One region of the Macrococcus armenti genome, then DNA from elsewhere that is predicted to be linked to it. Evidence: a T-box and tRNA genes for the amino acid it is inferred to sense, from the RefSeq annotation. Region 1 holds a T-box; the other holds one or more tRNA genes.

What was found. The T-box of region 1 lies ahead of serS (serine--tRNA ligase). A T-box ahead of a tRNA ligase gene usually reads a tRNA of that ligase, here a tRNA-Ser.
Region 2: it has a tRNA-Ser gene. The T-box ahead of serS (serine--tRNA ligase) is inferred to sense a tRNA for this amino acid. The anticodon was not compared.

Annotation. Positions count from the first base shown of each region.
Region 1 covers NZ_CP083608.1:14,140-30,555, reverse strand. Annotated here, with positions in the region: gene LAU42_RS00135 (two-component system regulatory protein YycI) at 1-789, opposite strand, end outside; gene LAU42_RS00130 (YycH family regulatory protein) at 789-2,102, opposite strand; gene walK (cell wall metabolism sensor histidine kinase WalK) at 2,095-3,933, opposite strand; gene yycF (response regulator YycF) at 3,938-4,639, opposite strand; tRNA gene LAU42_RS00115 (tRNA-Asp) at 4,767-4,839, opposite strand; tRNA gene LAU42_RS00110 (tRNA-Glu) at 4,863-4,937, opposite strand; gene LAU42_RS00105 (YitT family protein) at 5,060-5,947, shown strand; gene LAU42_RS00100 (adenylosuccinate synthase) at 6,012-7,301, opposite strand; gene dnaB (replicative DNA helicase) at 7,624-9,033, opposite strand; gene rplI (50S ribosomal protein L9) at 9,051-9,497, opposite strand; gene LAU42_RS00085 (DHH family phosphoesterase) at 9,499-11,463, opposite strand; gene LAU42_RS00080 (DUF2232 domain-containing protein) at 11,493-12,392, opposite strand; gene LAU42_RS00075 (YceI family protein) at 12,561-13,076, opposite strand; gene serS (serine--tRNA ligase) at 13,313-14,584, opposite strand; T-box leader at 14,640-14,834, opposite strand; gene LAU42_RS00065 (NAD(P)H-hydrate dehydratase) at 14,932-15,750, shown strand; gene budA (acetolactate decarboxylase) at 15,774-16,416, opposite strand, start outside.
Region 2 covers NZ_CP083608.1:1,617,110-1,633,525, reverse strand. Annotated here, with positions in the region: gene LAU42_RS08630 (peptidylprolyl isomerase) at 1-59, opposite strand, end outside; gene LAU42_RS08625 (DUF3267 domain-containing protein) at 139-714, opposite strand; gene LAU42_RS08620 (HTH-type transcriptional regulator Hpr) at 748-1,299, opposite strand; gene LAU42_RS08615 (YtxH domain-containing protein) at 1,472-1,828, opposite strand; gene LAU42_RS08610 (HIT family protein) at 1,887-2,303, opposite strand; gene LAU42_RS08605 (ABC transporter ATP-binding protein) at 2,436-3,170, shown strand; gene LAU42_RS08600 (ABC transporter permease) at 3,163-4,374, shown strand; gene LAU42_RS08595 (hypothetical protein) at 4,417-4,914, opposite strand; gene hemE (uroporphyrinogen decarboxylase) at 5,049-6,098, shown strand; gene hemH (ferrochelatase) at 6,104-7,027, shown strand; gene hemY (protoporphyrinogen oxidase) at 7,042-8,415, shown strand; gene LAU42_RS08575 (lipoate--protein ligase) at 8,428-9,417, shown strand; gene LAU42_RS08570 (IDEAL domain-containing protein) at 9,489-9,695, opposite strand; gene LAU42_RS08565 (competence protein ComK) at 10,024-10,566, shown strand; tRNA gene LAU42_RS08560 (tRNA-Asn) at 10,655-10,729, shown strand; tRNA gene LAU42_RS08555 (tRNA-Ser) at 10,731-10,818, shown strand; tRNA gene LAU42_RS08550 (tRNA-Met) at 11,030-11,103, shown strand; tRNA gene LAU42_RS08545 (tRNA-Asp) at 11,113-11,188, shown strand; tRNA gene LAU42_RS08540 (tRNA-Phe) at 11,194-11,266, shown strand; tRNA gene LAU42_RS08535 (tRNA-His) at 11,283-11,358, shown strand; tRNA gene LAU42_RS08530 (tRNA-Gly) at 11,367-11,440, shown strand; tRNA gene LAU42_RS08525 (tRNA-Asn) at 11,446-11,520, shown strand; tRNA gene LAU42_RS08520 (tRNA-Glu) at 11,525-11,596, shown strand; tRNA gene LAU42_RS08515 (tRNA-Ser) at 11,661-11,750, shown strand; gene LAU42_RS08510 (YczE/YyaS/YitT family protein) at 11,891-12,520, shown strand; gene LAU42_RS08505 (PH domain-containing protein) at 12,591-13,055, shown strand; gene LAU42_RS08500 (hypothetical protein) at 13,066-13,329, shown strand; gene LAU42_RS08495 (1,4-dihydroxy-2-naphthoate polyprenyltransferase) at 13,365-14,285, opposite strand; gene LAU42_RS08490 (isochorismate synthase) at 14,429-15,703, shown strand; gene menD (2-succinyl-5-enolpyruvyl-6-hydroxy-3-cyclohexene-1-carboxylic-acid synthase) at 15,696-16,416, shown strand, end outside.

The DNA of each region.
Region 1 (16,416 bases):
CAAAATTGGTTGTTCCGGATTCACTGCATCTACATAATACGTTTCCAGCTTACCATCTCTTTTACGTACAGCCACCTGCCAAGTCGGTTTCAATACTTGTCCACGTACTTCTCGAACGATTGAATAATATCCAAGACGCACGCTTGTCACTTCATCTCCACGTTCTAGCTTCGTCTGATAGTAAAGGACTTCCAGTGCTTCCTTAGCTGGTATTACATTTTTCTTCTCGTTATTCTTACCGAGACCTTCCTGGATGTCTTTTAAGTATGTTTGCTCAAAGGCGGTGACTTCATTCTTCTCATTATAAGAAAATTCAATCTGTGCTTTATCATTGTTGAGTATCGGGTACTTTCCATATACTTGATCAAAATAAAGTTTCTTATTCGTTCGGTCTATACCACTTAACGTATATTCCTTACCTTTATCAATATAGTTGACTAAGTAACTTTTTAATCCCTTTATAATAGCATCTTCCTGAATCGATGCAAGTTTAATGACAGGTTTAATCTCTACTTTTGTCACGGTGCTCAGTTCTTCGCTTTTCTTATCAAAGTCTGCTGCATCCTGAGTAAAACCAGCACTCTTTCCTGATACAATATTCATCGCTACATTATCAACGGGTGGTAATTTCGGTAATTTAATACCTTCTTTGTTAAAGTCCAGTTTTTCACTACTCGTATCTTCTACAATATTTGCACGCTGAACTTTTTCATAATAAATGTATCCAAGTGCAATGTTAATGATCAGAAATACAAAGATAAAAAGAGAAGTCGCATGTTTCCAATCCATTAAACGAGCCTCCCATCCTGATACAATTTCCATTCGTTATTATATTTCACAAACCATTCAGGTTGGAATGATAATGTAGATTGAATCGTATCTTCATCAGAGTAAACCATCTTAAATCCAACCATCATATTCGACACTTTATCAAATTGATACTCTCTGCTTGATGCTAGCTTAAAGCGAACTTCTTCAGCTGATGGTAATTTTTCAATATCCTTTGTAGATGGTACAGCTACACTTGTTGAATATAATCCACGTTTATACTCATATACATCTTTATCTCCCCACACTACATTGATCTCACTCAGTTGCTTTTCATCAAATACCGGATATCCTTTAAAGAACATTTGATAACTGATTGCAGAATCTGACTGCTTTATATCAAAATAGCGATAATCATCCGTAAATCCACCATGTTCACTTATAAAATTAAAGCTATTTATTAAGTGGATAAATGGACGCGGTTTTGCATGATTGACTTCAGATAGATTGTTAAACTTATACAATTCATTATTATTCACTTTAACGATACCAGTATTAGAATTGTAAGTTTTCGTACCATTTTTATCTTTTCGCTCTATAATACTATTCTTATCTCCTAATACTGCTTTATTTATATCATCTACATTAATAATATCCGCTAGATAACTATAACGCTTTGATTCTGCTGGTTGTTCTGGTACGTATATGCTTGTTTTTTCATTTGTTGTTTGAGCATTCGTAATAATCCTAGCATAATCTTCCATAGACTTCTCGCTAGACTTTATGAATGAATTAAAGGCCTCACTTGATGCATTCATTTCGATCGCAATCATTGTTTGCTGATTCGTTACAGCATATAGAATAAGGTTTTCTTTAGAATGGCTATCAATAATGAGACGATTAAATGTCTCATTAACATCATTTTTAAAAGTACTGTCGAGAATATCTGTTAAATACATTGATAATGGCATGTCATTTGCATAATCAAGAATAATAAACTGCTCTCTCATTCCTTTAGAAATATAATTAATATCAAATGGTTTCTTATTAATTGAAATGAGTTTTTTCCCTGATAAGTTATCGATATATTCCATTAAATGTTCTTTATCTGTAGTTCCCTGGATGTCATGCTCTTTATAACTTATAACTTGGTAAGGTAAAAAGGCACTATGAATATTATCAAGATTTTTCGGACTGAGTGCAGTCGAACTTTTCGTAATTGCATTATCAACGTTTGCAAGATTCGGCTTAAAGTTCCATATTTTATAAGTGAGGACTACACTCATAAGTACAAGTGCTATAAGCGTAATCCCTTTAAATATGCTTTTATACATCCCAATCACCATCATCCAGCACTTCGCAAGGTAATGTTATATACACCGAAGTGCCATACCCTTCCTTACTATTCGCCCAGATTCTGCCGTTATGCGCTTCAATAATTTCTTTACTAATTGCGAGACCTAATCCTGTACCACCCATTTTACGTGTTCTTGCTTTATCTACACGGAAGAAGCGGTCAAATATTTTATCTACTTTATTTAATGGAATTCCAATACCGTTATCTTTAATTTGTATTGTCATTCGATTGAATAACGTATTTTGTTTCACGTGGAATTCAACTTTTTTACGTCCTTTAGAATACTTTAGCGCATTCGTAATAACATTGTCGAACACTTGTGTCATTTTATCAGGATCAATTTCAACGAATATTCCGTTTTTAGGAATATCGCGTACAAATGTCGCATTCTTTCCTTCAGACATTTCAAATCGATTAATTATTTTATGGATAAACATATTGAAATCGATAAGCTCTTTATTTAAGTTGTCATCTGTGTTATCCATTTTAGAAAGTTGTAATAAGTCATTTACTAAACGAATCATGCGATCCGTCTCTTCACGTGTAACACTTAAAAACTGTGGTGCAAGATTCTCATCTTTCCACGCACCTTCCTCAAGCGCTTCAATATAACTGCGCATAGAGGTAAGCGGTGTACGTAACTCATGTGAAACATTCGCTACAAACTCCCGACGTTCGTTTTCTACGTGATGTTGTTCAGTAACATCATGTAATACTGCGATATAACCTGTAATAAATCCTGTATCCTGAATAATTGTGCTAAACGATGCTCTAACAATTAATTTTTCTTTTTCGTTAATATCGATAATAATACCGCCTGCAATATCCTGCAGTTCTTCAAGCGAGTAATGTGCATCGATCGCAAGTACGTCTAGAACATGTCGGCCTTCAACATCATCCTTATTCATATCCAACATCTTAAGTGCCATTTCATTAACGATACGCACACGACCTCGTCTATCTGTCGCAATAACGCCATCTGACATGTGCGTAATTACTGAATCGAGTCTGCGCTTTTCACTTTCAGTATTCGCCTGTGCTTCTTGTACACGTTTAGATAAATTATTGAATGTAAGCGCAAGCTCACCAATTTCATCGTTTCCGTATACTTTAACACGGTTTGTATAGTTACCCTTCGACATTTCAAGCGCCTGATTTCGCATATCTGCAATCGGCTTCGTAATTGTTCGTGCGATAAAGAATCCTAAAATAATTGTAATGAGTAGAGATAACCCCGTTCCGATAATGAAAATACTGTTAATTTTCATTAACTGTGCATAAACTGGTTCAATAGATTCTTCTATATGAATAACACCTAATATTTTATTATCGTCTTTAATCGGAAAGTTTTTTACCCACACACGTACTTTACCATCAGGATCATCACGTAATTTAATACGATCATTCGTTTTACCAAGCGATAGTGAGTTTTGAATTTGTTTATCATTTATTTTCTGGTTAATGTTATCTTTATTCGATTCATTACTCATCGCAATAATCATTTCCGAGTCATTGATAAATCTAATCGTGTCAATTTTCGTTCGAATCGCGTACTCATCGACAACTTTCTGAACTTCTTTTTGAATTTTATTCGGAGATGATTTATTCTCGTTATAAACATTTCGAATATCATAGTTAATTGATTTAATTTGCTGATTAATATTTGTTTTGAAGTTTTTCGTTAACTCTTTTTCCAGATTGTTCGTAAAGTACAAACCAATAATCTGCATACCTATGATGATTAATAATACATAGATAACTACAAGTTTAATATGTAATGATTGAAGTTTCTTATATACTGCCTTCATTTCATTACTCCTGAGTTTGTAAGAAGTAGCCTACACCGCGACGTGTCACAATATATTCTGGATGACTTGGATCATCTTCTATCTTCTCTCTCAAACGTCTAATCGTTACATCTACTGTTCTCACATCACCAAAATAATCATAGCCCCATACAGTCTGAAGTAAATGTTCGCGTGTCATAACCTGACCGATATGTTTCGCTAAGTAATGGAATAATTCAAACTCACGATGCGTAAGTTCAATATCATCACCGCGTTTTTTAATTGAGTACGCTTCTGGATAAACAACGATATCTTTAATGACAATATCTGTTGTTTCTTCTTTTTCTTCTGATTGTGCCTGAGAGTAGTGACGTCTTAAATTCGCTTTAACACGTGCAATTAATTCTCGTGTTGAGAATGGTTTCGTTACATAGTCATCCGCACCTAACTCAAGACCTAATACTTTATCAATTTCAGAGTCTTTTGCTGTTAACATAATGATTGGCATATCATATTTTTTGCGCACTTCACGACATACTTCCATTCCATCACGACCTGGTAACATAATATCAAGCAGTACGATATCCGGCTGAATATCATAAATCAGCTCAACAGCATCATCGCCATCATAAGCTACATGTACATCATAACCTTCTTTTTTTAAATTAAATTCTAATATATCTGCAATCGGTTTTTCATCATCTACTACTACGATTTTTCTCGACATTTAGTTTCCTCATTTCTTAAAAAATTTCATAAATACCTACTTTATAATTTACCATTGTTTACTATCTTTTTCTATACTGCCGATTAGCATAAAAAAAAGAAGATACATAACTGTATCTTCTAAAAAGCGGTCCCGACGGGAATCGAACCCGCGATCTCCTGCGTGACAGGCAGGCATGTTAACCGCTACACCACGGGACCATGTATAAATATGTAATTGAAAATGGTGACCCCTACGGGATTCGAACCCGTGTTACCGCCGTGAAAGGGCGGTGTCTTAACCGCTTGACCAAGGGGCCATATTTTTTTAACACAAGATTGATTATAGCATGACAATTTTATAAATATCAAGCATATTTTTAAAAATTTTTTATATTTTTTTGTATAATTATTTATATATTTATACGATTGGGGAGACATTATGGCGGCGACTTCAAGTAATTATAAAAAATCACATAAAAAACTACCTTTGAAAGAGAAACTTAAAAGATTTATATTAATCACAATCGGTGCCATACTGATGGCGATTGCACTTGAACTTTTTTTAGTACCGAACAAATTACTGGACGGTGGTATCGTTGGTATATCGATTATCTCCAGCCACTTTTTAAAGCTTCCTATCGGACTTTTTATATTTATATTAAATATTCCATTTTTTTATCTTGGCTATAAACAGATTGGTAAAACATTTGCGATTTCTACTTTATACGCCATTGCAGTATTATCAGTCGGAACAGTATTATTACATCCTGTACCTCCATTTGCAGATGAAAAGTTTCTCGTAACAATATTTGGCGGCGTCATACTCGGACTTGGCGTTGGTCTCGTTATTCGCTATGGAGGATCACTTGATGGTACTGAGATACTTGCGATATTAATTAACAATAAAACACCTTTTTCTGTCGGTGAGGTTGTAATGGTAATCAACTTCTTTATATATACTGTCGCAGGGTTTGTATTTACATGGGAATCCGCGATGTATTCTGTTATCGCATACTTTATCGCTTTTAAAACAATTGACATCGTACAGCAAGGTTTAGATGAATCTAAATCGGTATGGATTATTAGTGATCAACATGAAGAGATCGGTAGCGCAATTAATGATCGCCTTGGACGTGGTGTAACATATTTGAAAGGTGAAGGTGCATATACAGGCGATGATAAGAAAGTTATCTTCTGTATCATTACACGTCTAGAGGAGTTTAAGCTTAAAGATATCGTTAATCATTACGATGAAAATGCATTTGTTGCAATTGGTAATGTATCCGAAGTTAAAGGCGGAAGATTTAAGAAAAGAGATATTCATTAATAACAAAATGCACGAAAACATTGAATGTTTTCGTGCATTATTATTTATCTTAGTTCTCTACCTCTTATTTTACCCATAAGTTTTCTAAAAGGTTGGTCTGATTTCTATCAGGTCCTACTGAGAAGATAGAAATTTTTACGTTACATAACTCAGAAATACGCTCTAAGTAACGACGTGCGTTATCAGGAAGTTCATCTAAAGACTTACAAGATGTTACATCTTCAGTCCATCCTGGTAACTCTTCAAAGATTGGCTTACAACGATTGAGTTCATTTAAATTCGCTGGATATTCTGTAATCTCTTTACCGTCCAACTCATAAGCTGTACAAATCTTAACTGTTTCTAAGCCAGTTAATACGTCAATAGAGTTAATAGATAAGTCCGTAATACCACTCGCACGACGTGAATGACGTAATACAACAGAGTCAAACCAACCTACACGACGTGGACGTCCTGTAGTCGTTCCGTATTCACGACCGACTTCACGAATATGATGACCATCTTCATCAAATAATTCAGTTGGGAATGGTCCATCACCTACACGTGATGTGTAAGCTTTACATACACCAACAACTTTATCTACAAACGTTGGACCTACACCAGTACCAACTGTTACGTTACCTGCAATCGGGTTACTTGAAGTAACGAACGGATAAGTACCGTGATCGATATCAAGCATTACACCTTGAGCACCTTCGAATAATACTTTTTCATCTGCCATAAATGCATCGTCTAATACTTTTGCAGTATCCACTGTATATTCTTTTAAACGTTGACCAGCAGCAAAATATACTTCAAAAATATCTTCAAATTTGAAACCTTCAGCATCAAATAACTTCTCAAACATTTCGTTTTTAATTGCTAAGTTTTCTTTTAATTTTGTTTCAAATGTTTCTTTATCAAGTAAATCCGCCATACGGATACCAATACGTTGTGCTTTATCTACATAAGCTGGTCCGATTCCTTTTTTCGTCGTCCCAATCTTATTATCACCACGTTTTTCTTCTTCTAATTCATCTTGTTTTAAGTGATACGGTAAAATAACTTGTGCACGGTTTGAAATGCGTAGGTTATCAGTTTTCACACCACGTGCATTCAGTGCATCTAATTCTTTTAATAATGCAACAGGATCTACTACAACACCATTTCCAATAACAGATAATTTATCTGAATAAAAGATACCTGATGGTACTAAATGCAATTTGTATGTTTCTCCATCAAATTTAATTGTATGTCCTGCGTTATTACCACCTGAAAAACGTGCAATAACGTTTGCTTCTTCTGCTAAAAAGTCCGTGATTTTACCTTTACCTTCGTCTCCCCATTGAGTCCCAACAACTACGATTGATGACATGAGTGCACCTCCAAATTTTGTTCACTAACCTTAAACATTTTAACAATGAAATTATGAAAAATCAACTAAAAAACGAACATTAATAAATATACACTTTTTTCTATGTCATATTAATCATATAGGATATGTGAATATGATACATATTGGAAACAGTTGTTTCCTCAATGTTTTTCATAATATATTTTAATATTTAGTCAAAAATAATTTTATTTTTTCACAAACTATGTGAATCATGTTATGGCTAATAACAACTAAAAACCGTACAATAAACTTACACTATAGTTTATTGTACGGTTCTTAGTTGTTTTATTCATTTTATTAATTAATATACATCTGAATGTGCATAATCAATATCTGTAAATTTGTTGTACTGTTTTAAGAAATGAAGTTTAACAGTACCTGTCGGACCGTTACGCTGCTTTGCGATAATAATTTCAATCTCACCATTCTCATCTTGTGCACCCGCATCAATTTCCGCTTCTTCGCCTTCTTCACCATTACCGCGATTATAATAGTCATCACGATATAAGAACGCAACGATATCCGCATCCTGCTCAATCGATCCAGATTCTCGGATATCACTCATCATCGGACGTTTATCCTGTCTTTGCTCTACTCCACGTGATAGCTGTGATAATGCAATAACCGGACATTCTAATTCCCTTGCGAGTGCTTTTAACATACGCGAAATTTCTGATACTTCCTGCTGGCGGTTATCGCTTGAACGGCTGCCAGATCCTTGAATTAACTGTAAGTAGTCAATTAATATCATATCAAGACCATGTTCCTGCTTTAAACGGCGACATTTAGAACGTATATCTGTAATACGAATACCTGGTGTATCATCAATAAATATATTTGTTTTAGAGAGTTTTCCTACTGCCACGGTGAATCTATTCCAGTCATCGCCATCCATCGTCCCTGTTCTAAGACGATTCGAATCAACATTGCCTGTACTACAGATCATACGTGTTGCAAGCTGATCTGCACCCATCTCAAGACTAAAGATTCCAACACTGTATGGCACTTCATCTCCACGGTCATGCGTTGCAACTTGTGTCGCAATATTAAGTGCAAAGGCTGTTTTACCAACGGATGGACGTGCCGCAATAATAATCAGATCATTTCTGTTAAACCCCGCAGTCATCTGGTCTAAGTCTCTGTAACCTGTCGGTATACCCGGCGTTTGGCCCTGGTTTTTATCCAATTCTTCAGCATTGTTAAAGACTTGTGTTAATACATCTTTAATTTCCTTAAAGCCCTCTGATCCTCTCGACGTCGAAACTTCCATTATGCGTTTCTCTGCATCTGAAAGCAATGTTTCTAAATCAAGTGTTTCGTTGTAACCATCCGCCATAATTGTATCTGCCGTATGAATTAAACGACGTTTGATTGCATCTTTGTATACGATGTCAGCATAAAAATCTACATTTCGTGCACTTGGTACAATACTTGCAAGATCAACTAAGTACAGTTCACCGCCAGCTGCTTCTAATGTTCCTTCAGAAGTCAATTGATCTGCAACTGTTACAATATCAACAATTTCATTTTTCTCAGATAGCGTCATCATCGCTTCAAATATATGCTGATGTGCCTGTCTGTAAAAATGACTGGGAACGAGTACTTCTAGAACGGAAGATAATACTTCATTATCAATAAAGATAGCGCCTAAAACGGACTGTTCCGCAACTAAATTAAACGGGAGTTTCTTACCTTCAAGATAATCTGCCATATTATCCTCCTTATCTATTACGCTTCAGTTACATGTACTTTTAATGTCCCGCTTACTTTGTTATGTAATTTAACTGGTACATTTGTATAGCCTAAGCTTCTAATCCCATCATGTAAATCCATTTTACGTTTATCAATTTTAATACCGTGTTGTTTATTTAATGCATCAGCAACTTGTTTAGAGCTGACTGAACCAAATAAACGGCCACCTTCACCTGACTTTGCAGTCACTTTTACTTCAAGTGTTTCTAATTTTTCTTTTAATGCCTGTGCATCTTCAAGCTCCTGCTGTTTATCTGCTTCTACTCTTTTCTTCTGTGCTTCTAACTGTTTTAAATTACCTGGTGTCGCTTCAACAGCTAATTTATTTTTTAGCAGGAAGTTATTCGCATATCCTACAGGCACTTCTTTAATTTCACCTTTTTTACCTTTTCCTTTAACATCTTGTGTAAATATAACTTTCATCTTATTCCTCTCCTTCTTCTTCATGAATAATGTTTCTCAGTTGACCGATAACTTCTTCAACCGTCATATCTTCAATTTGTGTTGCTGCATTAGATAAATGACCGCCACCGCCCATTTTTTCCATTACAAGCTGTACGTTGATTTCACCTAATGAACGTGCAGATATTCCGACAACATTGTCTTTACGTTTCGCTACTACGAATGATGCCTCGACACCTTCAATGTTAAGCAGCTGATCTGCCGCTTGCGCAACGATAACAGGATGGATTACTTCATCATCAGGCCCATGTGCTATCGCAATACCATCTTCTTCAAGAACAACGGTCTGAATAATTTCTGAGCGTTTAATGTACGTATCCATATCATCTTTCAGGAAATGCTGGCATAATATCGTATCCGCACCATGATTTCTTAAGAAACTCGCTGCGTCAAATGTTCTTGAGCCCGTACGTAATGTAAAATTGCGCGTATCCACGATAATACCTGCAAGCATTACAGTCGCTTCAAGTCGCGTTAACTTATGCTCAGTTGGTTGATATTCAAGTAATTCAGTAACAAGTTCTGCCGTTGAACTTGCATACTGTTCCATATAAACGAGCAATGGGTTTGAAACAAATTCTTCTCCACGTCTGTGATGATCGATTACTACTTTACGTGAAGCTTTATTTAATATACTTTCATCGATAACCATTTCTGGTTTATGTGTATCAACAATAACTAAAGTTGTACGTTTCGTCATTAAATTCCATGCTTCTTCTGAAGTAATAAATATTTCATCCAGCTCTGGCTTTTCTCTAATTTCATTCATCACACGTGATAATGTATCATCGATATCGTGAGGATTTAGTATAATATTCGCCTTTAAATTATTCATTTTAGCAAATCTGGCAACACCGATTGCGGCACCTATCGCATCCATATCTGGTCGCTTGTGCCCCATAATCATTACGTTATCACCTTCAACGAGAATATCTTTTAAGGCATGAGAAATTACACGTGCTCTTACGCGCGTTCTTTTTTCCATAGGATCTGTTTTTCCGCCATAGAACCTTACATTTCCGTTCGTGTGCTTAATTGCAACTTGGTCACCACCACGGCCTAACGCTAAATCTAAGCTTGATTGCGCCAACGTCCCAAGCTCAATTAAGTTATCTGCACCTTCACCTATACCGACACTCAATGTAATATGCGTTTTAATTTCGCGGCTCTTTTCTCGAATATTATCTAATAAATTAAACTTAGTTTCCTCGATTTTATGAAGAATCTTCTGGTTAAAGAACATCATAAATTGGTCTGACTGATATCGTTTAATGTAAACGTTATTCATCTCTGCCCACTTATTAATTTCCATAGACATTAAACTGTTAATTTCTGTTCGCTGCGCATCTGTCATGTTCTGAGTAACTTCATCAAAATTATCCAGGAACATAATACCAATTACAGGTTTAGAATCTTCGAATAGCTGACGCGTTTCCACTTTATCCGTAATATCAAAGAAATAAAGTACATTATCTTTTTCTGAGTACATGACTTTAAACTTAAAGTCTTTATAATGCGCATTTGCTTCGTTAATGCCACTCACTTTAAGTTGATTAAGTAAGTTTGGAAATACATCGTGAATAGATTCTGAAATAATCGGCTCACTTATTTTTTCGTTCATAAAGTGATTGTGCCACTCAATACGCTCATTATCATCCAGCAATAAAACACCTATCGGCAATTCACTAATCGCATACTTCTTACCATTACCAATCACTGTTGATAAGTGTGCAATGTATGCCTCATTTCCATGTATGATACGTCTCATATAAATAAAAGAAACACATATCATCATGAATATAATACATCCGGCAACTAAAGCTAACATGACATTCTCCGTATACAGTATTCCGGTCACGATAAGTGCGAGCACACTCATCACGATAAAAGGAATCATTAATGTCTGTCTGTTATACTTCCTGTTCATTTTGACACCTCTTCGATAAATTTATAATCTTACTTACGTTTTATTTTAGATTTTAAATTCAATATCATATCTATCATCCCAAAGATTTGTGTCACTGGTGAGAATATAAATGCAAATATGTATATTAAAATGTTTAATACTGTAGGCGTTCTTCGTACTTTCATAAAGTAGCTGAAGAGCGATAATCCTTGTATGAATATAATCCATTCTAACACATACTTAAAGTTTGTGACTATGCCTAACAGCACGACGTCACTTTCGGTTACAAACAACGATACTAATAATGTTAAAAAGTACAGATACAGTACTGACTTTGGAATGCGCCACATATATAGCGGCCTGAAGTCAGGCGTTGATACTTTAAATTTTCTTACTAAAGGCAGCGTAATAACGAGTTGTATAAGTGCGAGTAAAAATAAAAAGAAAATCAGTAATCCTGGTATCTGCAATATTATTGCATCTGTACTTGATAAAACTAAATCTGCATAATCTTTCGTTATTGTCCCGCGCTCAACTTCTTTCATCAGAATATTAGAATATGTATCAATAACAGGACCAAATATTGCACCTGACTTCGGCATTATTCCTGTAAGCTGTAATATGATCATAGAAATTAACGAATAAATTGCATAAAAACCTGTAAGGACATACAGAATGCGTTCTTTCGACGTTCTTTCTAATAATAATTGTGCCACGATATATGCGCCAAAAATCGTACTCAGCATTACTTGCATCGCAAATATTGAAGTAAACAATGTTGTAAATAAAACGATACCACTCATAACATAATAGCTGTTTCTATCATGATAATATAACGTTACAGTCGGTATCAGTAAAAATGGTACGATAATTAAACAGAGTACAGGCATGACGTGAATCAGTAATGTCGCCAGTAACATTAACACAGTAGTAATCAACGTTTTTTTCAAATCTATCTTCAAAATAACGACTCACTTTCTCAACTAAGAATATTTCTATAACTACTCTATTTTACAACTTTATTGAAAAAGACTCAATTTTTCAATTTAATCTGCAAATACAAAACAACAGAGCATCGTTTTTAGATATTCTAAAAACGATGCTCTGTTTATTCGTTATTATTCTTCAATTCTGAACTCTGTACCTACTTCAAATTTAACATCTTTACCAAGCATTACACCGCCAGTTTCTAATGCTTGATTGAAGTTCATACCATATTTCTCACGATTTACAGTTCCATTAATGATAAAGCCTGTGACACTACTGCCATCCATTGGATTTTTGTGGACACCGTTGAACTCTAAATCAAATGTTTCTTCATGCGTTTGATCTTTAATTGTTAAATCACCTGTAATTTTGTTCTCACTAACTGATTTAGAAACAAATTTAATCTCTGGGTAAGTTGCTGCCTCGAAGAAGTCACCTGTTTTTAAATGTCCGTCGCGGTCAGCATTATTTGTATCGATTGAGTCAACTTTTACCGACCCTTTAATTTGTAATGAAGATAAGTCATTAATATCCCCTGTCACTTCACCATCGAATTCTGTAAATTCACCTTTAACTTTAGATACCATTAAATGTTTAATTGAAAACTCGATACTACTATGTGCTTTATCTAATTGAAAATTTGTCATAATTAATTTCCACCTTTTTAATTTATTATTTGAACATATCAATAATGATGTGTTCTGTTGTTATACTTAATATATCAAATATAAAAAGTATATGCAACTATAATAATTATATTATTAAAAATCTTTTTATTCTGATAATTAGATGTTAACACCTTTTATTTAACATATTCAATTATAATGACTATAAAAATAATCATCCCGTTAAGCATATTTACTTAACGGGATGATTCAGCCAATTATTTAATTACTGTTTGTCCGCCCATATATGGAACTAATACTTCTGGTACTGTAATTGATCCGTCTTCATTCTGATAGTTCTCTACGACTGCAGCAAATGTACGTCCTACCGCAAGACCTGAACCATTTAATGTGTTCACAAGTTCAGCCTTTGCATTTTTATCACGTTTAAAACGAATGTTAGCACGACGTGCCTGGAAATCCGTCATATTAGAGCAAGAGCTGATTTCTTTATATGCATTATAGCTAGGTAACCATACTTCAACATCGTAAGTTTTCGCTGCCCCAAATCCAATGTCACCAGAACATAATGCGATTGTACGATAAGGGATATTCAGCTTTTCTAGAATGCTTTCAGCTGAACGTGTCATATCTTCTAATGCAGCATAAGAATCTTCAGGGCGCTCAAAGCGTACCATCTCTACTTTATTAAACTGATGCATACGAATCAAACCACGTGTATCACGACCTGCTGAACCCGCTTCACTTCTGAAACATGCAGTCATCGCTGTAAATTTCGTCGGTAGCAAATCATCTGTTAAGATTTCATCACGATAGAAGTTTGTTAATGGTACTTCTGAAGTTGGAATTGTATATAGACCTTCTTTTTCAACTTTGAATAAATCTTCTTCAAATTTAGGAAGTTGGCCAGTACCAAACATAGAAGCTGCATTTACTAATTGTGGTGTTACCATTTCTTCGTATCCGTTTTCGCGGTGTGTGTCTAACATAAAGTTCATTAATGCACGTTCTAAACGTGCACCATCTTTCGTTAAGAACGCAAAGCGCGCTCCTGAAACTTTAGCAGCACGTTCAAAATCCGCCATATTTAAATCTTCAACGATATCCCAATGTGCTTTCGCTTCAAAGTCAAACGTACGTGGTGTACCCCATTTTTTCACTTCAACGTTTTCATCTTCATCTTTCCCAAATGGCGTTTCATCGCTTACTAAGTTCGGCAGACGTACAAGTTTATCTCTTAAAGTTGCAGATACTTCGTTTAATTCTGTATCAATTGATTTAATTTCTTCTCCTACTTCACGCATTGCATTAATTGCATCATCTGCATTCTCTTTATTACGTTTCTTCTGTGCAATTTCTTCACTCGCTTTATTACGTTTAGCCTTTAGTTCTTCTGTTTGTGCAGTAAGTTCACGAGACTTTGCATCCAGTGCTAAAATTTCATCAACGATTGAAGCATCAATCGCACGCATTTCTAATTTTTTCTTAACGAATTCTGGTTCTGTTCTAAATAATTTAATGTCTAACATTTGTATTGCCTCCTCATATTTTATATATGGGTAACAAAAAAATACCACATCCCTTAAAAGGGACGTGGTATTTACGCGTTGCCACCCTAATTAATAGCCATTACGACTATTCTCTCAATTAAATAACGGTTAAACCGATTTGTCATGAACACAATGGGTAGAATTTCATCAATACATCCCGTAACTTTCACCAACCATTACGTCTCTAATATTAAATGTATTCATTACTTATCCCATACAGACAAATAATATATTTGAATTTAAGTTCATATTATCAAATTCATTTCAGAATTTCAACTATATCTGTTATAGTAATATGGACATTGAAACATAAAAGGAGAATGGTTATGCAGTTAATCAATGAAATACGTATACCTAAACGTAAACCTTATAGTCATAAAGGAGATTACGGACGTATATTACTCATCGGTGGTAATCAAAATATGGGCGGATCTATTATGATCGCTGCTCGTGCATGTGTATATAGCGGTGGTGGATTAACAACAGTAGCTACCCATCATTCAAATCATACTGCTCTGCATTCCCGTTGCCCAGAAGCTATGGTTTCAGATATTAACGACATTAAACGTTTAACAAAACTTATCGAAAATGCTGATTGTATACTCATCGGACCAGGACTCGGCTTAGATTTCCAAGGAAATAATGTTCTGACGCTACTGTTTCAACATATTAAAGAAGAACAGAGCTTGATTATTGATGGAGACGCAATAACGATTTTAAGCAAACTAAAACATCCATTTCCTAAATGTAATGTAATACTTACGCCACATCAGATGGAGTGGGAGCGTATCAGTGGCATTAGTATAGATGAACAGACACCAGAACTCAATCGAATAAAAGCTAATGAATTTGGAGCACATGTTATATTGAAACAACATGAAACAGAACTATACCTTAAAAGCGGTGATTATAAGATTACAGTAGGAGATCCCGCTATGGCTTCAGGAGGTATGGGTGATGCATTGGCAGGCATCATTTCAAGCTTTATCGGACAATTCGACACAGAGGAAGCGATAAAGCAAGCTGTTTATATCCATAGCCTTATAGGAGATAAACTTGCTCGTGATATGTATGTAGTACCACCTTCTGCTATTATTGATCAGCTACCTTATATGATGAAAGAATTAGAAGAGGATGAGGCATAATGCCTCATCCTCTTCTATAATTATTATTCACTTGCCTCTATATCTTTAAGCATGTCAGGGTTGTTCAAGTCATTCTTGCGATATGTCTCTGTTTCTGGCATCCTTAATATTAAATCTTCTGCTAATGCCATCTCTACAGATACATCTTCGATTTCATAATCAAATACATGGCCACCTTCTTTACCATCATCACTCAGATAATGGACATGATAGCCACCAACACCAACTCCTTGAATGAAGTGTGGTGTATAGAAACCAAACAATGTTCCAGTAGTGTCTGTATAGTCAAAGTATCCCTGTTCTTTTACTGCCTCTACTAATTTCGGATAAGGTTTCTTCTGCTTTTTTACCGCACGTGCTTTGATAAGCTTAAACTTACCTGTAATCTTAACCGCATGGAAATAGTTCATCCCTTGTATTTCTTCTAGGATAATTTCATCCATCTGTTCTTTATTTAATACTTCTTTATAATTTAATGTATGTGTAGGTTTAAATTCAATCATGCTCGCAAAAGGTGTGCGCTCTTCAGCATCCACCTCTCGTATATTTCCAGTACTTTCTATGAGATAGGACTTACCTTCAAGAATAACCAATTCTCCGTCTAGACCGTCCATCGTGCCAATACCATAGTTACCTGATTTCAGTACTTCTGACATCTTAAACGTA
Region 2 (16,416 bases), 600 kb from region 1:
AATCCTAAGATTGATACAGAAAGTGCTGCTGGCATCATAATTTTTTTGAAGTTTGTCATTTAAATGCTCCTTTTACTTGCTATTTAATTTAGTTACTAACTAATATTAGATTTTAACATAAAGTCTTCAAGATTACATTTATCTTATGTCAGAATGATGGAAATTTAATGGTAAATCGTGTTTACTTAAAACTTCAAGGCCATATTTACGCTCTTCAACAAACGAACATTGTGGTGTGCTCATAATATATTTCAAATAAACAAAGTCGATAAACGATAATCCAATATTCACTGCAAAGATAAATAAGAAATAATGTGCAAATTGTGTATACATTACTGCGCCAACAATTGTTATGATTGTAATAATAACAACTGGGCACATCAATGCAAATGCAAAGTGTAATTTATGGACTGGATGATTGACTCTCGTATTAAATAACGGAAAGTACTTTGACTTTGATGTTTTTTGAATAATGAGCGACTTCGTATCCTGTATAAATGGCAGCATATGCAACAATTTATGAACAGGGTAAAGACAAAGTAAACTCGCTACAAATAATAAAAAATTGTCATCTGAGAACTTTTTCCCGAATATTGCGGAGAAAACTTCAAAGCTGACAATATAAACAATAATACCAAGTAACGCTGATATAAGCATAATTCTTTGAATACCATATGTTAATCTGATATTAAAGTTTTTATTACATAAATACATGGCAATCTCCTTATTGGTTAATTTACCTAGCAATTATGCATTATCTTCCTCGTTTTCGTCAAGTAATATTTTTAACAGATCATTGTGGCTTTTTTCGAGGTGCGTAATAAAGTCAGGACCATAAATTTGGGCGACGATAAACTTAAGTTCGGTAAATGCCGGAAGGTCGAACATGAGCTCTTTATAGTTACTCGCAGCATCATAAATTCGATCATCTGATTCTTTATATCCTTTATATGTTTCGTATAATACTTCTTTACCTTTTTCAGTGAGCTCTAGATATGTATTACGTTTGTCAAACTTACTTTTAGGCATCGTTAAGTAACCGCGTTTTTCTAAGTTTTTTGCAAAATTAAATACGGTTGAAACGTGCATTACGCCGTACTGACTCACTTCTGAAATCGTTGCTTTTTCAAGATTTCTTATAATGACAAGAATGTGGTGTTCGTTAATATTTAAGTCATATGGCTTAATCCAGTTCTGCCAGTCTTTTTCTACAGTTTTCCATAAAGCTTTGCTTAATTGAGAAACTTTGTGTGTAAATAACATTTTGTCGATAATTTCTTTTTCGCGTTCTCGCTTCATCGTTGTCCACCTTCCGAAATATGACAAATCCTTTATAATAAATGTCATTTCATAATATATTAATAATAATATAAAAAAAAGTATGATTGTAACATCATACTTTTAACTTTAATAATATTATTTTAGCATAGTGCAAATTGATTATGAATATTTATTCTGAATTTTTAATATATTATTTTTTAGAGATTTCCTGAATAATTTCATCTTTACGGTTATTAATGTTTTCAACATTTTGTTTAATGCTGTCAATATTCGGTGCGATATCTGATTTAAAATCTGTAATCATCGTTTTAATTTCATCAGCCATCGCACTCATTACATCTTGAGTTGCCTGCTTTGTATTTAAGATAGAAACTTTTAAATCTGCGCTATCGTTTTTGAGTTGACTTACTTGTGCTTTCGCATCATTCGTAGTTGACTTAAACCCTTGCTGTAATTCTTTGCCTGACTTTGGCGCGTTTAATAATGCAGCGACAGTACCAGCTGCGATACCAACACCAAAACCAAGTGCAATACGTGATAATTTCATATAAAATCCTCCTTTTTAAATATTATACCCATATATCAATAGAATATGTGCGAAATCGTTAGTCAATTGCGCTGCTAATACTATTTCTTAATTCGTCCATATTAAATGCATCAGGATGTGTCTCCCACTTATAACCGAATCCATCTGTATCATCTTTATATCTCGGGATAATGTGGAAGTGAATGTGGAATACGGATTGATCAGCAAATGAACGATTGTTCTGGATAACGTTAATACCGTCCGGCTGAAATGCTTTATCTACCGCTTTCGCTACTTTTTGAACTGAAGCGATGACATGTTTTAAATCTTCAGTATCAATTGATAGAATATCTTCGGCAGCATTTTTCGGGATTACGAGCGTATGACCTTTAGATACTTGAGAAATATCAAGGAAAGCGTACGTATAATCATCTTCGTATACTTTATATGAAGGAATTTCGCCTTTTAAAATTTTACTGAATACTGTTTCTGACATAATATAACCTCCCAAATTGTAATTATTTCTATTATATAAGATTGTATCAAAATAATCATGACATACGTTATAATTGTAGCGACAATCATGAATTTGATACAATGATGAAAAACGTTTGAATGGAGAATGACCATGACAGTGAAAGTGACGAATTTAACAGGTGGATATGGTAATCAACCTGTAATACATAATATTGACTTTGAATTGCCAAAAGGTGTCATTACTGGACTCATCGGATTAAATGGTGCGGGTAAAAGTACGACAATTAAACATATGCTTGGATTGTTACGCCCGATTTCAGGTGAACTTTCTATCGATGGTGTTTCACTGAGTACGCAACCTTATGAATATCGTAATAAACTTTCATATATTCCGGAATCACCTGTATTATATGAAGAATTAACGTTACAGGAACATATTGATATGACGGCGATGGCATACAATATCCCACTCGATAGTGCAATGGAACGTGCATTACCATTACTTAAAGTTTTCAGGCTTGAAGATAAATTAAAAGCATTTCCGTCATACTTTTCTAAAGGGATGAAACAGAAAGTGATGATTATTTGTGCATTTATTGTAAAGCCCGCGCTTCATATTATTGATGAGCCATTCTTAGGTCTGGATCCGCTTGGCATTCAGTCGATGCTAGATCTAATGGTGGAAGCGCGTAATGCAGGGCGTACTGTACTGATGAGTACACATATATTAACGACAGCTGAGAAGTATTGTGACCGCTTCCTGCTCATGCATCATGGAAAGCTTATTGCACAAGGCACACTTGCAGACTTACAGCAGCAGTTCGGTATGGAACACGCATCGCTCGATGAGATTTATATACACGTAACAGGTGACTGTCATGAATAAGGCACGTCAGTTATTTTTAAGAAGAAAGGCGATAAACGACAAAGAAATTGCGCATTACAGCAAATACATCTTTAATGGTCATTTTGTTATCTTTTTAACGATTGCATTCGGTGCATTAATGATGCAGTATTCACAGTTGTTAAAGCACTTGCCGGATAATATTAACTACAACTTAATTATCGGTGTCATCCTTGCATTGTTTACAGTGACGCCGCTCAGAACTTATATGAGAAGTGCAGACAGTATCTTTCTGTTAAACTTTGAACGCAATATGAATACGTATTTTAAATATGCAATTATTAAAAGTGGTACAACGCGTATAATACTTTTTATTATAATAAGTATAATTTTAACGCCTCTTTATATGGAATGCACTGCATCTGTCATCGGATTAATATGTGCTGTAGTGATCGGTATATGGATGATATATAGCGGGCTTATAATGCGCTATTATATGATGAAACTATCAATTGAACGTATATACATCAGTTTGCTTATCTTCCTGATGTCACTCTCAAGTATATATTGTGCGCTGGAAGGGATACCTTCTATTACAGTAACAATCTTGTTATTATCTTCCGGATATATATATTTACTGAAAAAGAATGCGGAAATGCGATTGTTGGACTTTGTAGGGTTTATCGATTATGAGCATGAACGTTATCAAAGCCAGAATAAGATAATCAATATGTTTACTGATGTAAAAGGAATGAAAGATAAGGCAAAACGCAGAAGATATATGGATGTATTACTACCGAGAAAATCAACTTACACACAAAAACATATGTTTGAATTTCTGTTTATTAGAAACTTTGTAAGAAGCAGCGATAACATGTGGATAATAATACGGCTCGTTATAATCGGATGTTTAATGATGTGGCTTATTCACGAACCGATCGTTGCGATGATTATCGGTATGTTTTTCTGTTATGCCATAGTCATGCAAGTCTCACAGTTTTATAAGATGCAGGCATTCAGCTTATGGCCGAAAGTTTGGCCAACGCCAGAGCAGCTCGTATTAAAAGGATTTAAGCAGTTTATGCTGAAACTATGTATAGTAACGACAACGATTTTTGCACTGAGTTACATCGTTATATACCCAGCACAATTTTACTATGTGTTATTGATGTATGTGATTTTACTATGGACGACAAACAACGTCACGAAAAAGATTGAAAAACGTATGAAACTATTAAGAGATTAATAACAAAGCACCCATATCAAAAAAAGATAAGGGTGCTTCTATTTATGGTTCGAGCGGTGCTAAATGTTTCGTGTAATAAATGTTATTAATAAAGTCCTGAGCCTGATATTGCTTTAATGCTTCTTCACTTAAATAGTTACGATAGAAGCTGCTCTTTTTGAAGTCGTTCAGATGCGCTTTCGTATCAAACTGTATAGTGTATACGTACGTCTCACCGCGTAAAGGTTTTAACAATCTGAATGCATGATACCCTTCATACTGTTTTAATGAGTGCAGTGGTAAAACGTTCGTATCGAATACATCCTGTCTTGATTCACTGACGACAAAGTAAATCATTAACGTCGGTAATTCAAGTAATGTATTATCCTGCATAAGCACTTCAAACGACTGTGGTGCACTAAACAGCGTATCTTCATTCGTTTCTTCATATAAATACGTATTATCTTCACCTGCAAATGGTAAGATATTACGATGTTTATGTTTTTTTACGATCTGTTTAAGAAAGAATTCTGTACCATATGTTATATATGTTTTCATCATTATCACTCCTTTTATTATTAATACCCGAAATTGATGTATATATGTCAGTTTTATGACATTGTTCATAAAACGTTTAACTACTGTGTTTGTATGATAAAATCGACTTATATATTAATAATAGGGGGAAATTTGCTTTGAATCAATTTAATGATACGATTTTAAAGGCTGCAAGAGGAGAAAAGGCAGATCATACACCAGTATGGTTTATGCGTCAGGCAGGTCGCAGCCAGCCAGAATACAGAAAGATAAAAGAAACACATAGTTTATTTGAAATTACGCATGATCCGGAACTTTGTGCGTATGTTACGAAGTTACCTGTAGATCAATATAATACAGATGCGGCAATCTTATACAAAGATATTATGAGCCCGCTCGGTGCAATAGGTGTAGATGTAGAAATTAAATCAGGTATCGGTCCGGTTATCGACAATCCTATCCGTTCTAAAGCAGATGTAGAAAAATTAGGTGAAATTCATCCGGAACAAGATGTACCTTACATTTTAGATACGATTAAACTGTTAACGACAGAACAGTTAAATGTACCATTAATCGGCTTTACAGGTGCACCGTTTACTTTAGCGAGTTATATGATTGAAGGTGGACCTTCTAAAAACTATAACAAGACGAAAGCGATGATGTACGAAGCACCTGAAGCGTGGCATTTATTAATGGAGAAGTTAGCAGATATGTGTATTACATATACGCACGCGCAAATTGATGCAGGTTGTAAAATGATTCAAGTATTTGATTCGTGGGTAGGCGCATTGAACAAAGCGGATTACCGCCAGTTTATCGCACCGCATATGGAACGTATATTCCGTGAAATTAAAGCTAAAGGTGTACCGGTAACAACATTCGGTGTCGGGGCAAGTCACTTAATAGAAGAATGGAATGCATTACCGGTAGATGTACTTGGTCTTGACTGGAGACTTCAAATTGAAGAGGCACGTAATCTAGGCATTACGAAGACACTTCAAGGTAACTTAGATCCAGCAATATTAATGGCACCTTGGCCAGTAATTGAATCACATTTAAAACGCATATTAGATCAAGGATTACAAACAGATAGTTACATCTTTAACTTAGGGCACGGTGTATTCCCAGCAGTACAACCGGATACGTTAAGACGTGTAAGCGCATTTGTACATGACTACTCAAGCGCATATAAAGCAAATCAATCATAAGGGGAATGAACATGAAAAAAGGATTACTCGTAATGGCGTATGGTACGCCATATACAGAAGCGGATATAGAACCATATTATACGCATATTCGCCATGGCAGAAAGCCGAGCGATGAAGCGTTACAAGATTTAAAGGATCGTTATAAAGCAATTGGAGGCATATCTCCGCTTGCCGGAACGACAGAACGTCAGGCAGAAGCATTAGTGAATGCATTAAATCGTGCGACGGGGGAAGATTATAAACTATATATCGGCTTAAAGCATATTGCACCATTTATCGAAGATGCAGTTGAACAGATGGCAAAAGACGGTGTTACAGAAGCGGTAACGATCGTTTTAGCACCACACTATTCAAACTTCTCGGTCGGAAGCTACAATAAACGTGCAGCAGAAATTGCTGAGTCGCACGGTATTAAGATGAAACATGTGAATGACTTCTATAAACAGGATAAATTTATTGAATTCTGGACAGAAGAAATTAATAAAACAGTAAGCAATATCCCGGCAGAAGCAATCGATGACACAGTTTTAATCGTAAGCGCACATAGTTTGCCTGAGAAGATTAAAGCGATGGGAGATCCTTACCCTGAGCAACTAGAAGAAACTGCTAAGCTTATTGAGTCGCGTACGAATGTTAAACACGTTGCGACAGGATGGCAGTCTGAAGGGAATACACCGGATCCATGGCTTGGACCAGATGTACAGGACTTAACGAGAACACTTCATGCGCAACAAAACTATCAGCACTTTATTTATGCACCAGTTGGGTTTGTATGTGAGCATCTGGAAGTGCTGTATGATAACGATTACGAATGTAAAGTTGTGTGTGACGATTTACATGTTAACTACTATAGACCGAATATGCCGGAAACACATCCGCTATTTATCGGTGCGATGGTAGATGAAATATTATCTGTAATTAATTCATAGAAGAGAGCTGTGATATTATGAAGCGATGTGCAATTATTGGTGCTGGTATAACAGGATTATCAGCAGCATATTATTTAAACCAGGAAAGTCAGGACTATGCTATCGACATTATAGAAGCGAGTGACACACCAGGTGGTAAAATCAAGACGTATCGCAAAGATGGTTATACGATAGAACTTGGTCCTGAATCATATTTAGGACGCAAGAAAATTATGACAGAACTTGCTACAGAAATCGGCATGAAAGATGACCTCGTCATTAACAATACAGGGCAGTCTTACATTTATGCAAAAAATAAATTATATCCGATTCCAGGTGGCGCAATATTAGGAATCCCGACAGAAGTTCGCCCGTTTATTACGACCCGTTTAATTTCACCAATCGGGAAGTTACGCGCGGCGATGGATTATGTAATTAAACCGAAACCGATGAACCCGGACGTATCTGTTGGCGCATTTTTCAGACGCCGTCTCGGTAATGAAACACTTGAAAACTTAATAGAACCATTAATGTCAGGAATCTACGGTGCAGATATCGATAAATTAAGCTTAAAATCAACATTCCCGGACTTTAAAGTGACGGAAGAAAAGCATGGCAGCTTAATTAAAGGGATGCGTGCAAATCGTAAGAAAATTAACAGTAAAGGGCCAAAAACTGGACAGTTCAGACAATTTAAGAATGGACTTGAAAGTTTTATTGAGCGACTCGCTGAAGTTGTAACGGAACGTGGCGTACAAATTAAATATAACAACAAAGTGCAGGCAATAAAGAAGACAAATTCTGGTTATGAGATTACAATTAATGGAGAAACACATCATTACGATAGCGTAATTGTTACAGTGCCGCATACAGTATTTAAAGATTGGTTTAATGATGGACCGCTGGATTACTTCCAGACGATGAAAACAACAAGTGTCGCGACAGTTGTAATGGCTTTTGATGAAAGCCAGGTGAACAATAAAGCGAATGGAACAGGGTTTGTCATCGCGCGTAATTCAGATACAGTTATAACAGCATGTACGTGGACGGATAAGAAGTGGCAACATGCAGCACCGAAAGGTAAAACATTGCTGAGAGCTTATGTTGGCAGACCTGGAGATAATGTAGTGAATGAAAATGATGATGAAACAATTGTAAAACTTGCGCGCAAAGATCTGGATAAAATGATGGATATTTCAGGAGAGCCGGAATTTTCAATCGTTACGAAATTACCGAACAGTATGCCGCAATACGAAGTAGGACATATCGACAAAATACATGCAATTCAGCATTATATTGCAACACATTATCCGAACCTTGTCATTACAGGTGCATCATTTGAAGCAGTTGGATTACCAGACTGTATCGCTCAGGCACAAAAAGCAGCACTGAAAATTGCGCATCGTTAACAGGAGGTCCATATGAAGTTTATTCATAATAACAACATCACAGATCCGACGCTTAACCTTGCAATGGAAGAGTATGTACTCAAACAGTTACCGAAAGATGACTCGTACTTTCTATTCTATGTAAATGAACCATCAATTATTATCGGAAAAAATCAGAACACATTTGCTGAAATCAATCAGTCTTATGTAGATGATAATCATATACATGTCGTCCGCCGTATATCAGGTGGCGGAGCGGTATATCATGATCTTGGGAATTTAAACTTCAGCTTTGTAACGAAGGCAGATGAAGATAGTTTCCATAACTTTAAGAAGTTTACGATGCCAATAGTAGAAGCATTAAACGCATTAGGTGTTGAGGCAGAAATGAGTGGCCGTAACGACTTACAAGTAGGTGAACGCAAAATTTCCGGAAACGCAATGTTCCAGTCTGGTGACAGAATGTTCAGCCACGGTACTCTTATGTTAAACAGCGATATAGAAGAAGTTGTGAAGAGTTTAAGTGTTAACGAGAAGAAATTGATAACGAAAGGCATTAAATCTATTCGTTCACGTGTTGCCAATATTCAGGAGTTTCTTGATGCGCCGATGGATATGGAAACGTTTAAGAAAACGTTACTCCGTTCAATATTCAAAGGAGACAACGTTGAAACATATGAATTAACAGATGAAGACTGGAAGAACATCGAAGCGTTAAGCAACGAGAAATATCGCAATTTTGACTGGAATTATGGTAAGAATCCGAAGTATAACTATGAAGTAAAACAGAAGTTTCCTGGAGGTATGCTCGAACTTAAGATAGATGTACGACACGGCATCATGCAGGACGTTAAAATTTACGGAGATTTCTTCGGTGTCGGTGAAATAGCACATATCGAAGAGATGTTAAAAGGTTTACCACATCAGAAGCAATCAATAGCAGATACATTCGCGAAAATTGATTTCGCACATTATTTCGGTAGGGTGACGAAAGAAGAATTTTTAAGCTTAATCGCAATATAAATAAAACAAAAATGAGCGTATATTCATGGATTACCGTGAATGTACGCTCATTTTATTATGTAAGTAAACACTTATAATTCCTCCAGCTGCTTAAGTTCATTCGTATACTGATAAAACGCCTGTGCATCATTTTGTAATAAAGCATCGTCAATTAAAGCAGTTAAATCACGTTTTTTCTGAGCTTTAATTGCGTCGTCAATGATGAGTTCAATATACAGATTGTTTAAGTTTGATACGAACGTTTCTAAACCATTTAACTGTGCCTGATAATTGTTCATATGAACGACCCCCTAAATTTTAAAATAAAAAATATAAAATGAATAACAAATGATTAATAAAGAGTATAAAACATAACAAATCAAATTGCAATATAATTCTGAAAATTAAAATTATTATATGATACTATAACCTAAAACGCATACTGATAAACAATAAAAATATAAAAAGCTAAAAACAACAACAAAAACAACAAATAATTAAAAAATATTGAATAAAAAATAAGAACGCTAAAATAATGTAAATTTTTTAAAATCTTATCTCGATTTAACAAATGTTAATTGGAATCACCTATAATTAAGTTAACATTCGTTAAAAAAGGAGACAAATATGGCGAAATATATCATTACAGATAAAACGATGTATATAAAATGTCACTTTGAGAAGAAAAAACATTGGTCCGTAGTCGGTGAATTTAATGAAACACCATTTATAGTAGAAGAGAAACCGATACAAATAATAGAAGCGTCATGTCTGTTTTATCATTCATCATATGAAAACAGAAAACTCGCAACGAAACTCATTGCCAATATAACGACTAAACCACCAGTAGCGGTGAACCCAGAAAGTGATGCTTATTTTTTCCCGACACATAGCGATCGCTCTAAAGAGCAAAGCTGGATTAACCTGCAATATGTAGATGGATACAAAGATGGAGATTACTTCGATACAATCGTATATTTTGACGATAGAACGGAAATATCATTACCAATAAGTAAATATGTATTTAACTCACAATTTATCAATACAATTAAGCTGGAATATTCATTGCGCAATAAATTAAAGAAGCAGGAACGTATTACGAAAGGGGAAATAGACGGGAAAGTTAACCCGAAACTTGTTGAAATACTCTCGCTGTATTCATTATTATAAGGATAGTGTAAAAGTAGCATAAAAATATTTGCTAAAAGTATTGACCATTCATGCTGAATTGATATAATAGTATTTGTTCACTAATTGATCCACAGTAGCTCAGTGGTAGAGCTATCGGCTGTTAACCGATCGGTCGTAGGTTCGAGTCCTACCTGTGGAGCCATGGAGATGTACTCAAGTGGCTGAAGAGGCGCCCCTGCTAAGGGTGTAGGTCGGGTAACCGGCGCGAGAGTTCAAATCTCTCCATCTCCGTTATGAAGAACAAGGCAATCGCCTTGTTCTTATTTTTTTATTTTTAATTGAGAAAACAAAAATGTCATAATTGGATGAAATGATGATGTTATTATATTTTATTATATTAATCCATATTAAGAGGTTATTTACACTTTTTTAATATTGCATTCATAAAATTAAAATGATATATTATATAAGTACTTGATTTTGAGACACAATTTATTATTATCGCGGGATGGAGCAGTCTGGTAGCTCGTCGGGCTCATAACCCGAAGGTCGGTGGTTCAAATCCGCCTCCCGCAATTATTAAGTGGTCCCGTGGTGTAGCGGTTAACATGCCTGCCTGTCACGCAGGAGATCGCGGGTTCGATTCCCGTCGGGACCGCCATGTATGGCTCAGTAGCTCAGTCGGTAGAGCAAAGGATTGAAAATCCTTGTGTCGGCGGTTCGATTCCGTCCTGAGCCATCTTTTATTATGTAAGGCGATTGTGGCGAAGTGGTTAACGCATCGGATTGTGGTTCCGACATTCGTGGGTTCGATTCCCATCAGTCGCCCCATTGATTAAGCGGGTGTAGTTTAGTGGTAAAACCTCAGCCTTCCAAGCTGATGTTGTCGGTTCGATTCCGATCACCCGCTCCATTTTATCCACAGTAGCTCAGTGGTAGAGCTATCGGCTGTTAACCGATCGGTCGTAGGTTCGAGTCCTACCTGTGGAGCCATTCAGGCCCCTTGGTCAAGCGGTTAAGACACCGCCCTTTCACGGCGGTAACACGGGTTCGAATCCCGTAGGGGTCATACAATCAGAAGTGAAATATCGCTTCTGATTTTTTATTTTGATTTGATTTATTTTCATGTACATGGATCGTTGTCCGAGTTGGCTGAAGGAGCACGCCTGGAAAGTGTGTAAACGTATAATTGCGTTTCGAGGGTTCGAATCCCTCACGATCCGCTAATATTTTTGTTTTATCATTCAAACCGAACTGTGTTGAACGGCACTGTTCGGTTTGTATGTTTTTGTGTAATATTATATTAATGGTAACGATGCACGATATAAGTACGATATCACGTTATTTTGAGAGGGATAATGATATGTATATTGGACAATATAAAATGCGATGGATGTTTTTTGTAATCGGTCTTTTAGTTATGGGGTTTGGTGTTGCATTAACGATTAGAGGAAAGCAATTTGGTTTAGGTGGCTGGGATGTTTTTCATTATGGTTTATGGAAACAGTTTGGCTTATCGATTGGCCTGTGGAGTATTATCGTCGGCATTTCAATAATATTATTTACGGTTGCTGTGACGAAAACATTACCGAAGATGGGTGTTTATATGAACATGTTTTTGTTTGGTATGTTTATTGATATTTTTAATTATATATTACCGGAAGTTCACGGTTTTTGGTTTCAGTTAATCGTTTATGTTGCAGGTGTTGTAATATTAGCGTTCGGTATTGCATTATATATTACACCGCAGCTCGGTGCTGGTCCGAGAGATACGTTTATGCTTCTGATTATTGATAAAACAGGCCTAAGTTTAAGTACAGCAAGGACGTTAATGGAAGTAATCGTTATGTTTGCCGGATGGCTTTTAGGTGGTCCTGTTTCTTTAGGTACGCTATTTATCACATTTATGCTTGGACCGATGATTCAAAGGTTTATGCCTGTAACGAAACGTCTGATAGAAATATGGGTGAAGCCTGCTACGCATAAAATGTAGTGCGCTATTGCGTATTACATGATTATCGCTATAATAAATTTAAATACTATAGAACGGTCAAGGTGATGTTATGAGAGACAAAGTTTCAACGAGAAAAGTGTTAACAGAATTAAATTATCCTGTAAGATATAAGCGTTTTTCTAAAATATTTAAAAGAATTAAAAAGTCAGAACGCCGCTTCTTTATTAAGTTATTAAAAGTCATCTGTAATGATATTAAAAATAAAGAATTGATTTACTTTGCTTCTTATAGCCAGATTAACTTAAATCAATCAGGACTAGTCATATTAATGCATGATCGCATTGTACTGATTCATAGTAAACCGAAATCTAAGCGTAAGCTGTATGATGTTATTCCGTATCATAATGTTGAAGATGTGGATTTCGAAAAGCAGGAAGATGGTATGGGTAATTTATTTCTTAAAGTGCAGCGTGAATATTTAAGTGATAAGTCATATACAATTCGCCTGATTAATAACGATGACTTGCCACAGATGACACAATTTATTAGAATTAAAATATCTGAAACGCATTAGGGGGATAATTATGGCAAATATTGATAAACTTGTATCATATGCAGAATTAAAGCTTGGCCAATTTGGTCATGAGTACAGAGAAACACATGGCGAAGCAGAAACGCACGAAATTGAACCATCTTCATATGAAGTAAGCGGCAGCAACATCATTGTTCATTATATTAAAGAGCAGTATACAATCGATTTAAACCAGGCTGGTTTAAAAGAAGCTGTTACTGCTGAAGATGCACAGGAAGTTGTAAATCGTTTAAATGAATTTTTTAAACATGCATAATAAATAGAAGGTGTGCTCAATTGAGCACACCTTCTTTATATTGCTGTTAAACCTGCAAGGTATAAACCGATTGCAAAGAGTAAACCGAATACGGTATTGAATTGTCCAGTCACTTTCATAGCTGGCATAAGTTCGATTGGCGTATTACCATGCAGGAAGCGACGTACTGCTTTAATTGGTAAGTTGAAGCTGAGTAATATTAATAGCATAAACAGTGAGCCATATGGCTTCGTAAATACTAAATAGAAAACGGCTAAGAAACTTAATAAATAAAGTGCAGCCATCGTATAAATTGCAATTGTTTTTCCGACTAGAATAACGAAAGTTTTTCTGCCGCTTTCTTTATCTTTCACGCGGTCACGAATATTGTTTGCCATATTAATCATTCCGATGTTGATGGAAATCGGGATACTCGCAATTGCAGGATAAGCATGTAAGTGACCTGTCTGAATGTAGAACGTAATCATAATGATGACATAACCCATGAAGAAACCTGCGAATATTTCTCCGAACGGTGTCCATGAAATTGGAATAGGTCCACCAGTATAGAAGTAACCAACTGCCATACATACTAAACCAACAAGCAGTATAAGCCATGATGAATTTGCACAAATATATATACCGATTATCGCAGCGATAACGTAAAATGCAATTGCTAAGTTATAAACAGATTTCGGAGACATACCGCTACGTACAATTGCACCACCGATGCCGACAGATGTATGATCATCAAGGCCACGTTTATAATCGAAATATTCATTGAACATATTCGTCGCAGCTTGAATAAGTAAACACGCGATAAGCATTAAAATTAGTAAATCCATGCGAATTTCAGTAAAGTATCTCGCACATGCTGTACCGACAAGTACCGGTACAAAACTTGCTGTTAGTGTATGTGGACGCATTAGGTGATAGTACTTTTTAAACCCTGCATGAGTCTGTAAGTGTTCCGACATTTTTCATACCTCATTTATTATGTGATGATTAAATTTTATGCATAAAACGCTATTCCGTCAATAAGTATATAAATTGTCATAAGTCTATAGAATAATGGTAAAATAGTAATGATATTATTTCGTAGGAGAAAGAAGTGTTTTTTGTGCCAGAAGATTTAGTAAGGGCGATATATCAGTATCCTTATGAAGGATGCACAAATGAAGTGGATATCTTTAATTATTTCGCCGATTATAAAGGGGAACGTTACTTATATATTAATAAAGATAAATCATTGAAAATTATCGGGATTGGCATTCAATCGCTGATTAAACGAGATACGATTGATCCGGATGGTGTTGAAAAGGTGTATCAGTCATTCGTGCATAACAGTGAAGTGTTTGGTGATGATAAACTGCACTTGAAATTGTTCGGTGGTTTTTATTTCGATGAGGATGATAGTGTAGATTTCAGTACATTCCATAAGAGCCATTTCATCATTCCGAAAATACAAATTATAATAGAAGAAAGTGCATCATGGATTATCTTTACGGATGCCTCGATCGATAAAGCGCGTGTGATTGATGCGTTAATGCATATAAAAGGTGAAAGTGTGATAAGCAGAGCGCAAACCGTAAAGTGTGAAGATATCAATCTTGATTTATTCCGACATAATGCCGCACATGCAATTGCACAAATGAAATCCGGTGCATTCAATAAAGTTGTGCTTTCACGTAAACGTCGTATTGAGATGGATGCAGAGATTCAAGTAGAAGCTCTAATTGATAGAGCAAGGCTCAATCATGAAGCAAGTTATTTAGTCGTTATGGAATCAGGCAGTAAGACGTTTATATCTAAAACACCTGAACAGCTCGTTATGGTCAATGGTGCATATTTATATACAAATGCGATTGCAGGTACGATGTCGAAATCTGTAGACGATGCGAAAGCAAAACTTTTGGCAGATGAGAAGAACTTAATTGAGCACAAAATCGTCGTCGATAGTATAAAGGACGATTTGATTCCGTACGTATGTGATATTACGATGAAAGATCATCCTCAAATACTGGAAAATCAATTTCTGTATCATTTATATACACCGATAAAAGCAAAATTAAAGACTGGAAGTACGTTACGTGTAACACACGCGATGCATCCAACACCAGCATTAGGCGGCTATCCGAAAGTGCAGGCAACAGAATATATTATGCAGGCAGGAGAGCGTCGTGGGTTATATGGTGCGCCGATCGGTTATGTTGATGCAGACGGTAATGGCGAATTTATCGTTGCAATACGTTCGATGGTAATTGAACGTAACGAAGCGGTATTGTTTGCCGGTTGCGGTATCGTTGAAGATAGTGAAGTTGAAAGTGAAGTATATGAAACGGAAGTAAAGTTTAAACCGATGTTACAAATGTTAGGAGTGACACATAATGAATGATGCACTAACGACGCAAGTGTTCCATCTTGTGAAGCGCCTGCGTGATTATGGAATTGAAGAAGTTGTAATATCACCTGGCTCACGTTCAACGCCACTTGCGATTGCTTGTGAGTTACATGAACGTATTACAACATACATTCATCCGGATGAACGTAGTGCTGCATTTTTTGCGCTTGGCTTAATTAAAGCGACGAATAAACCGGTTGCGATTTTATGTACGTCCGGGACAGCTGCAAGTAATTACGTGCCTGCTGTCACAGAAGCATATATCAGTCACCTGCCACTCGTCGTATTAACGAGTGATAGACCGCATGAATTACGCAACGTAGGGGCACCACAGGCAATTAATCAAGTGAACATGTTCCAGAATTTCGTGATGTATGAACGTGATTTCCCGATTGCAGATGGTAGTGATGGTACGATTACATTTATTGAACACGTAATGCAGCAGGCGCATACACATTTTAATGGGCCGATGCGTGGCCCTGTTCACTTTAATATCCCGTTTCGCGAACCATTAATGCCGGACGTTACGAGAACAGACTTATTAAGTTATACACCAGTTCCAAACGTCATGTATCAAAAATCATTCAATTTAGATATTATGCGTCCGGTATTAAACTTGAACAGAGGGCTAATTATTGCAGGTGATTCTCAGCAGGAAGATTTAACGCAGTTACTCGTCTTCTCAACGATACATAACATTCCGATCA